DNA from 3 places in the Citricoccus sp. NPDC079358 genome. Region 3 is predicted to be linked to each of the others. Evidence: riboswitches for the same ligand, from Rfam matches in the RefSeq annotation. Region 3 holds a riboswitch; each other region holds the start of a gene.
The links. Region 3 has a riboswitch for S-adenosylmethionine ahead of AB0333_RS09275 (LLM class flavin-dependent oxidoreductase). Riboswitches for the same ligand answer to the same signal wherever they lie in the genome.
Positions count from the first base shown of each region.

Region 1: another riboswitch for S-adenosylmethionine. It lies ahead of AB0333_RS10410 (flavin reductase family protein); the one in region 3 lies ahead of AB0333_RS09275 (LLM class flavin-dependent oxidoreductase).
Region 2: another riboswitch for S-adenosylmethionine. It lies ahead of AB0333_RS13370 (PLP-dependent transferase); the one in region 3 lies ahead of AB0333_RS09275 (LLM class flavin-dependent oxidoreductase).

Region 1 is NZ_JBFBLI010000007.1:64,427-67,695, reverse strand. Features, by position in the region: gene hisD (histidinol dehydrogenase) at 82-1,389, shown strand; SAM riboswitch class IV at 1,526-1,645, shown strand; gene AB0333_RS10410 (flavin reductase family protein) at 1,719-2,273, shown strand; gene AB0333_RS10405 (RNA-binding S4 domain-containing protein) at 2,369-2,848, shown strand; gene AB0333_RS10400 (cold-shock protein) at 3,097-3,269, shown strand, end outside.
Region 2 is NZ_JBFBLI010000011.1:69,869-73,137, reverse strand. Features, by position in the region: gene AB0333_RS13375 (homoserine O-acetyltransferase) at 1-418, opposite strand, end outside; gene AB0333_RS13370 (PLP-dependent transferase) at 435-1,805, opposite strand; SAM riboswitch class IV at 1,887-2,001, opposite strand; gene AB0333_RS13365 (VOC family protein) at 2,209-2,859, shown strand; gene AB0333_RS13360 (CPBP family intramembrane glutamic endopeptidase) at 2,946-3,269, opposite strand, start outside.
Region 3 is NZ_JBFBLI010000006.1:72,527-75,795, forward strand. Features, by position in the region: gene AB0333_RS09265 (sigma-70 family RNA polymerase sigma factor) at 1-440, shown strand, start outside; gene AB0333_RS09270 (anti-sigma factor) at 437-1,273, shown strand; SAM riboswitch class I at 1,399-1,490, shown strand; gene AB0333_RS09275 (LLM class flavin-dependent oxidoreductase) at 1,555-2,958, shown strand; gene AB0333_RS09280 (helix-turn-helix domain-containing protein) at 3,067-3,269, shown strand, end outside.

The DNA.
Region 1 (3,269 bases), on a different contig from region 3:
CTCAGACGTTCCTGAACGGGGGGAGAATGGACGCTGGACCACCGAAACCAGCCGAACCCTCGGAATCACAGGAGCCACCCCATGCTTGCCACCACGGACCTGCGCGGCCGCACCTACGATCCCGCCACGGTGCTCCCCCGCGCCGAGGTCGATGTGGCCGCCGCCGTGCCGAAGGTGCTGCCGATCCTGGACCGGGTCCGCACCGAGGGGACCCGAGCCGTGCTGGATCTCGGCGAGCAGTTCGACGGGGTCCGGCCGCCGTCGTTGGCCGTGCCGGCCGAGAAGCTCGCCGAGGCGCTCGAGTCCCTGGACCCCGAGGTCCGCTCCGCCCTCGAGGAGTCCATCGACCGAGCCCGCAAGGTGCACGCCGCCCAGATTCCCTCCGGGTCCGAGGTGGACCTCGGGGAAGGTGCCATCGTCGAGAACCGCTGGGTCCCGGTGAACCGCGTGGGCCTCTACGTTCCGGGCGGCCGCGCCGTCTACCCCTCCTCCGTGGTGATGAACGTGGTCCCGGCCCAGGCCGCCGGGGTCGCCTCGCTCGCGGTCGCCTCCCCGCCGCAGAAGGATTTCGGCGGCCTCCCGCACCCGGTCATCCTCGCGGCGTGCTCGCTGCTCGGCGTGGATGAGGTCTACGCCGCGGGCGGCGCCCAGGCGGTGGCCATGTTCGCCTATGGCGTGGCGGACGACGACGGCACTCGCGTGTGTGCCCCCGTGGACATGGTCACGGGGCCGGGCAACATCTTCGTGGCCGCCGCCAAGCGCGCCCTGCTCGGCACCATCGGCATCGACGCGGAGGCCGGGCCGACCGAGATCGCCGTGCTGGCCGACGGCACCGCCGATGCCCGGTGGGTGGCTGCCGACCTCATCAGCCAGGCCGAGCACGATCCCATGGCCGGCTCGGTGCTCATCACCACCTCACCCGAGCTGGCCCGGGACGTGGCGGCGGAGATCGAGCGGCAGGTGCCGGGGAGCTTCCACGAGGAGCAGATCCGCCAGGCTCTGGGCGGCCCGCAGTCCGGGATCCTGCTCGTGGGGACCCTGGACGAGGCGCTGGCCGTGGCCGACGCCTACGCCGCCGAGCACCTCGAGGTCCACACCGTGAACCCCCTGCAGACGGCCCGCCGGGTGACCAATGCCGGTGCCGTGTTCGTGGGCCCACACGCGCCCGTTCCGCTGGGCGACTACTCCTCCGGCTCCAACCATGTGCTGCCCACCGGCGGCTCCGCCCGCTACTCCTCCGGGCTGAACACGGTGAGCTTCCTGCGCCTGCAGCAGCTCATCCGCTACACGGAGACGGGGTTGAAGGAACTGGACACCAAGATCGCCGCACTGTCCACGGCAGAAGGATTGCCGGCCCACGGCGAGGCCGTCTCCCTGCGCTTCCGCTGACCTGCTGCCTGCTCCTCCGCGACCGCCGCACCCCGGGGGTGGGAGGCGGCGGTGGCGGGGGCGCGTTGGTCACGGGGGTTCATAGTTCGAGAAACCCTTTGACCGTTCCGGACGTCCGTCGTTAGTCTGGATCCAGAATCACGAGTTCCCGCTGTTACAGCCCTGGCTTGCGGGACGGCAACCCTCTTCACGCAGTAGTGGGGTGCTCCAGGTGAGGATTCGGCCTACCGGATGCCCCGGCGGGCAAGTACCGCGTTTCTGCTGGTGCCGATCGGGAGCCTCCCGTGGCGTGCCGCCGTGCAGATGCGCCTTCGGACGGAGGACCCACCATGACCGCCCTGGCTACCCACGACCTGCAGCAGACCGACCTCGACAGTGACCTCGATCGAGACCTGTCCGTACAGACCCTTCGCTCGGCCTTCTCCCACTTCCCCTCCGGCGTGGCGGCGCTCGCCGGCGTCGCCAACGGTGCGAAGGAGGGCCTCGTGGCCTCGTCCTTCACCGTCGGGGTCTCCCTGGAGCCGGCGCTGGTCTCCTTCGCCGTGCAGAACACCTCCCGCACCTGGCCCCGGCTGAAGCAGGCCGAGCGGATCGGGATCTCCATCCTCGGCGAGGACCACACCGACGTCTGCCGTCAGCTGGCCTCCAAGGAGGGGGACCGCTTCGCCGGCCTGGACATCCGGTCCACGGATGAGGGCGCGATCTTCCTGGACGGCGCCGCCCTGTGGCTGGACACCACCGTCTACTCCGAGCTGCCGGCCGGTGACCACACCATCGTCCTGCTCGAGGTGCACGGCGTGCACGATCACTCCGCAGAGCACGAGCCGATCGTGTTCCACCGCTCGGCCTTCCGCAACCTGCGCACCGCCGAGGGCAACCAGTAACCCGACCCCTCGCTTTGCGGGCAGAGAAGAGTACTGTTTTCTGCCCGCAAAGCGACCTCGGTGCCGGCGTGCGGCCCGGAGGTAGGATGTCCGGCATGCCTTCCGTCACTCCGTCCGCGCGGCGTTCGGGTTCGGGCTCGAGCACGACGCCGGCCGGCCCGGTCCGCTTGGATGCCTGGCTCTGGGGCGTGCGCATGTACAAGACCCGGTCAGCCGCCACCACGGCGTGCCGGGCCGGTCACGTCCGCCTCAACGGGCAGCCCGCCAAGGCCGCCCAACCGGTCAAGCCGGGCGACACCATCCGGTTGCGCCTTCCGGGCAGAGAGCGGATCCTCGAAGTCACCGGCCTGGTGGCCAAGCGGGTCGGCGCCCCCGAGGCGGTCCGGCACTACCTCGATCACTCCCCGGAACCCGTGCCACGGGAACTGCTGGCCGTGCCTCGCCGGGACCGCGGCGCCGGCCGACCCACCAAGCGCGACCGGCGCCAGCTGGACCGGCTCCGCAGCCGTGCCGTCCCAGAGCACGACTCTGTCCTTCGTGATCCCGGCTTCGATCCCGGCCTCGATCCCGAGTGAGCTCCTGGGCCGATGACGGACTCAGATGAACACCGGGAAAAGAATGCGCACCGGGAAAAATGGGGGCTTCAGTTCCGCGGCATCTCCCGTATTATGTGTCTCAGAAGTAGTAGTAGCAGTAAGTCCGTCACCACTGCGGACCGGTTGGCCCTCGGGCCGTTCGGAGCGTTGTAGGAAGCGGTTTCGCACACGCCGCTTCGCCCCCGTTGGAAGACCGACGGGTTTACAACCTCAGGAAAGGGCCCATCATGGCTACCGGTACCGTCAAGTGGTTCAACGCAGAGAAGGGCTACGGCTTCATCTCCCCGGATGATCAGTCCGCTGACATCTTCGTTCACTTCTCCGCCATTGAGGGCAATGGCTTCCGCGAACTGCAGGAAGACCAGAAGGTCGAGTTCGAGTCCCAGCAGGGCCCCAAGGG
Region 2 (3,269 bases), on a different contig from region 3:
ACCGCGCCTCGGCATGGACGGAGTCGCGGATGGTGGTGAACGGGAAGCGGGATCCCCAAGGGGTGCCCTCCGGGTCCAGCGAGGACGGTCCGGTACTTCCGTAACAACCGCCGAGGATGTTCGGGGCGATCACGAACCAGGTATTGGTGTCGATGGGGCAGCCGGGGCCGACGACACCCTCCCACCAGCCCTCCTCCGGATCACCGGAGGAGGCCGCCACGTGCGTGGACCCGGTCAGGGCATGCAGCACCAGCACGGCGTTCGACTTCTCGGCGTTGAGCGTGCCCCAGGTCTCGTAGGCGATCTCCACCTCCGGCAGGTGGCCACCGGTCTCGAAGTCCAAGGCGCCGATGCGCCGAGTGTGCAGGCCGCCGTCGGGTAGGCCCGTGGCGGTCGGCTGGGGGGTGGTCGTGGTCATGCGAATACCTCCGGCCCTAGGCGCTCACGTCGGCCGCGGCGAAGCCGTTGTCCAGATCGGCCAGGATGTCTTCGATGCTCTCCACACCCACGGACAAGCGGACCAAGCCGGGGGTGACACCGGTGGCACGCTGCTCCTCCTCGGTGAGCTGGGAATGCGTGGTGGATGCCGGGTGGATGACGAGCGAGCGGACATCACCGATGTTGGCCACGTGGTGGTGCAGGCGCAGGGCGTCCACGAAGCGGGCCCCGGCCTCGCGGCCGCCGGCGATCTCGAAGGAGACGAAGCCGGCCGGGCCCTTCGGCAGGTACTGCTTCGCGCGCTCGTGCCAGGGACTGGAGGCCAGCCCGGGGTAGATCACGGCCTCGGCCAGGGCGTGGCCGTCCAAATACTCGGCCACCTGGCGGGCGTTCGCCACGTGGCGCTCCATGCGCAGGGACAGGGTCTCGAGGCCCAGGTTGAGCAGGAAGGCGTTGAAAGGGCTGATCGCGCTGCCGTAGTCGCGCAGCAACTGGACCCGCGCCTTGAGTACGAAGGCCAGGTTGGCCCCGAGGATGCCGTCCACGCCCAGGTCCCGGGCGAAGACGATCCCGTTGTAGCTCTCGTCCGGGGTGTTGAAGCCCGGGAAGCGCTCGGGCTGGGCGGCGAAGTCGAAGGTGCCGCCGTCCACGATCACGCCGGCCATCGCCGCGGCGTGGCCGCCGAGGTACTTGGTGGCCGAGTGGACCACGATGTCCGCACCGTGCTCGATCGGGCGCAGCAGGTACGGGGTGGCCAGGGTGTTGTCCACGATCAGCGGCAGCCCGGCGCCGTGGGCGACGTCGGCGACGGCGCGGATGTCCAGCACGTCCCCGCGGGGGTTGCCGAGGGTCTCACCGAACAGGGCCTTGGTGTTGTCCTGGATGGCGTTCTGCCACGCCTCCGGGCTGTCCGGGTCCTGCACGAAGGTGGTGGTGATGCCGATCTTGGCCAGGGTGTGCTTGAACAGGTTCTGCGTGCCGCCGTACAGCGAGGCGGACACGACCACATGGTCCCCCGCCCCGGCGAGGTTGAGGATGGAGAAGGTGGTGGCCGCCTGGCCCGAGGCCAGCAGTAGTGCCCCGACCCCGCCCTCCAGGGCGGCGATCTTGCCTTCAACGGCTTCCTGGGTGGGGTTGCCGATGCGCGAGTAGATCGGGCCGAGATCCTTCAGGGCGAAGCGGTCGGCGGCGACCTCGGCGGACGGGAAATCGAAGGAGTTCGACTGGATGATCGGCAGCACCGTGGCGCCGTAGGGGTTCTCCTCCGGGATCCCGGCATGGACCTGGCGGGTCTCGAAGCCCCACTGGGCTGGATCGGCGGCCTCGGTGTTCGGGGTGCTGGGGGTGTTGGTGGGGTTGTCAGTCACGTGACGGCTCCTGTCAGTCCAGGGCCACCGGTGTGGTGCCGGCGGGCAGGGACATCGTCCAGCAACCCGACGCGGCGTGGTGGCCCGCGCTTGCCGGTGCCGGTCGGCACCTGCCTGGTCCTCACCCGGGGCACCCCACCGCGAGCTGGAGGGTTGCCGGCCAGCAAGCCGGGGCTTGATGCTGGCACTCATGACCTTCGTCAAGTCTGCCAGATCGGCTCCGGGGATTCATCCCCGGCCGCCCTGGGGCGTAGCATTGCGCCGCACGGTGCTCCCGCGGCCCTCGTCATCAGGGACGCCGAATAACCGGCACCGGCTGCCGGTCAGACCTGTGACGTCGACCACATTTCAAGTGAGGTTAACCTAACCAGTCCGGGCCGGAAGAAAGTGCAACGATAAGAGCATGATGCGCCTGGATCACGTCTCGTACGCCGTTGGACCCGAAGAAGGACTTGCCGCCACGGTGGCCCGTCTCGCCGAAACGCTCGGCATCGAGCGCGTCAAGGGCGGTGTCCACCCCCGCTTCGGCACGCGCAATGCGATCTTCCCGCTGCGCAACCGCCAGTACCTCGAGGTCGTGGAGGTCTTGGACCACCCCTCCTCGGAGAAGGCCCCGTTCGGCCAGGCCGTGCGCGCCCGCTCCGAGATGGGCGGCGGCTGGATGGGCTGGTGTGTCTCCGTGGACGACCTCGCCCCGTTCGAGGAGCGCCTGGAACGCCAGTCCGTGCCCGGCAACCGCAAGTTCCCGGACGGCCGCGAACTCACCTGGCGCCAGATCGGCATCAAGGGCCTCATCGCCGATCCCCAGGTCCCGTACCTCTTGCGCTGGGATGAGGGCACCGAGGACCTGCACCCCTCACAGGCCCACACGCCTCAGGCCGAGTTGTCCTCCATCACGATCGCCGGCTCCCGCGACCGCGTGCGCGGCTGGTTGGGCCTGGACGACCCGGAGGAGACGGTCGGGGACATCAACGTGGTCTTCGAATCGCCCTCCGGCACCCCCGGCATCCTGGAGGTCACCTTCGAGACCCCCCAGGGCACCGTCACGCTCTGACCCCACGCACCACCCTGCGTTGAGTCCGGAGGGATTCACCTCTCAGCCCCGATATACGTGAATCCCTCCAGACTCACGTCACGGATTCAGGTGCCGAACAGGCCTGCCGCCACCAGCAGCGGGTACGCCACGAAGCCGGCGGCATTCAGCAGGAAGTGCGCGATCACCAGCGGCATCACCCGCCGGTATCTCAGGTAGACCGCGCCGAACACCAGCCCCATCAGCAGGTTGCCGATCCCCGGGCCCACCCCCTGGTAGAGGTGGTAGGCACCCCGCAGGACCGCGCAGCCCACCACCACGGCCACGGGATTCAGGGGCACGACGGCGCCGCTCGCCCAGGCGCGTAGCCCACTGTGACTGCCGGGCTGGCCCGCCACCATCCCAGCACGCCGCTGTTGCAGGTAGCCGAG
Region 3 (3,269 bases):
AGATCGTGCGCGACGCCGACCTCGCGGCTGACGTCACGCAGGAGGCCCTCGTGGATGTGTGGCGCTCCGCCGAGCGCTTCAACCCTGACCGCGGATCCGTGGTCGGCTGGGTCTGCTCGATCACCCACCGCAGGGCCGTCGACCTGATCCGTTCCACCCAGTCCGGCCGGTACCGGGAGGAACGGGCCGGGGTCGCCGGGTTCGAGAGGGACCGGGACGACGTGTCCGAGGCCGTGGAATCGGCGGAGGACCGGGAACGCGTGACGAAATGCCTCGGCACGCTGACCGGCCTGGAATACGAGGCCGTGACGCAGGCCTACTACGGCGGACTGACCTACCGGCAGGTCGCTGAACGACTCGGGGCCAAACTGGCCACCGTGAAATCCCGGATGCGCAGTGCGCTCCAACGACTACAGGACTGTTTGGGGGTGGGAGCATGACGAACGGAAACGAGCACGAGATCAAGAACGAGTTCGACGCGGAGTTGCTCGCCGCCTGGGCCCTGGACGCCGTGGACGAGGACGAGCGCCGCGCCATCGAGCAGCGGCTCGGCTCGGACCCCGAGCTCCGCGCCCGGGCCGAGGCCCTCACCAGCACCGTCTCCCGCCTGGCGGTGAGCACACCGGCCGAGCCTCCCGCCGACCTGCGGGACCGCGTTCTCTCGGCCGTGGCCGAGTCCGGCCAGGACGCCCGTCCTGATCAGGACGCCGGCGCCTCGCCCCTGGCAGGACACGGTGCGGACGGCCGCCCCGGGGCTGGCTCCGGGCGAGCCGGCGTCGCCGATCTGGCCAGCCACCGTGCCCGACGCCGGCCGGACGCGCGCCGCTGGTGGGTGGGGGCGGTCTCGGCCGCTGCGGCCGCCGCGATCGCCGTGGCCGTGGTGGTGAGCCAGCCGTGGGCGCCCACGGGTGGCGTGACCGAGGGCGATCAGCTCACGGCGATCGAGCAGATTCTGCAGGTGGACGGAGCTGAGCGGCTGGAGTCACCGGTGACCGGCGGAGGTGAGGTCGAGGTGGCCCGCGCCCCGTCTGGTGAGACCGTGCTGGCCGCACGGGGCCTGCCGGCTCCCGCCGAGGGGCGCGACTACCAGATGTGGACCATCCAGGGGGAGGCAGCCCCGCAGCCGGCCGGGCTGCTGGAGGTCCAGGACGGCCTCGCCCTCGTGCGGATGCAGGACGTCCCGGCGGATGCGGCGCTCGCCGTCACCGTGGAACCGGACGGCGGGTCCGAGGCGCCGACCACGGATCCGATCGTGGTCCTCGCCTCAAGCTGACACCGCCCGTCCCGTTTTGAGGGCAGAAATAAGTACTCATCTCTGCCCTCAAAACGGAAAAGCCGGGTGACTCCGCGTGAACCCCCGGTTGGGGTCGCGCCCCAGGGTGTGGTGCAATCGATGGGTACCCATCCAGAGCGGCCGAGAGATCTGGCTCGATGACGCCGCAGCAACCACCGGGCAACCGGACAGGTGCTACCGCCAGGACCGATGGAAGGAGCACCACCGTGTCTGTCCCCAGCAACGAGAACGCCCATGGATCGAACCAGCTTCCCGAGGGTGTGCCCACCACCGCCACCGGCCGGCGCGAGATCCTCTTCAACGCCTTTGACATGAACTGCGTGGCCCATCAGTCACCCGGTCTCTGGCGCCACCCCGAGGACCGCGCCCGTGACTACAACACCCTGGGCTACTGGACCGGGCTGGCGCAGACCCTCGAGCAGGGATTGTTCGACGGCCTGTTCATCGCCGACGTCCTCGGGCCCTATGACGTCTATGGATCCTCCGACGAGGCCACCCTGAAGGCCGGCACGCAGGTCCCGGTCAACGACCCGATGCTCGTGGTCCCGCCGATGGCCGCCGTCACCGAGCACCTGACCTTCGGGGTCACCGCCGGCACCGCCTACGAGCACCCCTACCCGTTCGCGCGCCGCCTGGCCACCCTGGACCACCTGACCGAGGGTCGCGTGGGCTGGAACGTGGTGACCGGTTACCTGCCCTCCGCCGCCATCAACATGGGCCAGGTGGACCAGATGGAGCATGACGAGCGGTACAACCACGCCGATGAGTACCTCGACGTGGTCTACAAGCTCCTCGAGGGCTCCTGGGAGGACGACGCGGTCGTCTACGACAAGGAGTCCGGGGTCTTCATCGACCCGTCCAAGGTCCACCGGATCGAGCACGAGGGCACCTACTTCAAGACCCCCGGCATCGCCTTCACCGAGCCCAGCCCGCAGCGCACCCCGGTGATCTACCAGGCCGGCGCCTCCACCCGCGGACGGGCCTTCGCCGGCAAACACGCCGAGGCCGTGTTCATCAACTCGCCCACCGACGAGATGATCAAGGGCACCGCCGCCAAAATCCGCCAGGGTGCGGTCGAGGCCGGCCGGGATCCCTATGACATCCGCATCATGTCCATGCAGACCATCGTCACTGGGGCCACCGACGAGGAGGCACGCGCCAAGTACGAGGAACTGACGCAGTACATCGACGTCGAGGGCGGCCTCGTGCTGATGTCCGGCTGGATGGGCATCAATCTGGCCGAGTTCGAGCTCGACGAGCCGATCGGGGACGTGAAGTCCAACGCCATCCAGTCCGCCGTGGAGACCTTCAAGAAGGCCTCCGGTGACGCCGAGTCCGAGTGGACCGTGCGCAAGCTGGCCGAATGGGTCGGTGTGGGCGGCTTCGGCCCCGTCATCGTCGGCTCCGGTGCGACCGTGGCGCGGGAGCTGGCGCGCATCCAGGACGAGACTGACGTGGACGGCTTCAACCTCGCGTATCACATCACCCCCGGCACCTTCGAGGACGTGGTGGAGTACGTGGTCCCCGAACTGCAGCAGTTGGGCCGCTACAAGACCGAGTACGCCGAGGGCACCATGCGCCACAAGCTCTTCGGGCGCGGTGACCACCTGCCGCAGAACCACTACGGCTCGTCCTTCGCCCTGCGGAACCGCGCGCACGCCTGAGCGTGCGGGCCGGCGTCGGGCCGGATTTACCCCCGGGCCCGGCGCCGGCTGATGGCGAAGGCGATAGGCTGGGTCACCATGGCCACACTCCGGGAAGCCCAAAAACGTATGACGCGTCAACTCCTGCTGGATGCCGGGGTGGAGGTCATGACCGAGAAGGGCTATGGTGCCACCACCATCGACCAGATCGCTCTGGCCGCTGGTGCCACACGGGCCACGTTCTACCTGCACTTCACCTCCAAAGCGGAGCTCGTGCGCTTCATCGTGGAGCGAGCTGACGAGATGCTGACGAGCGCGGACCGGCCACCGTT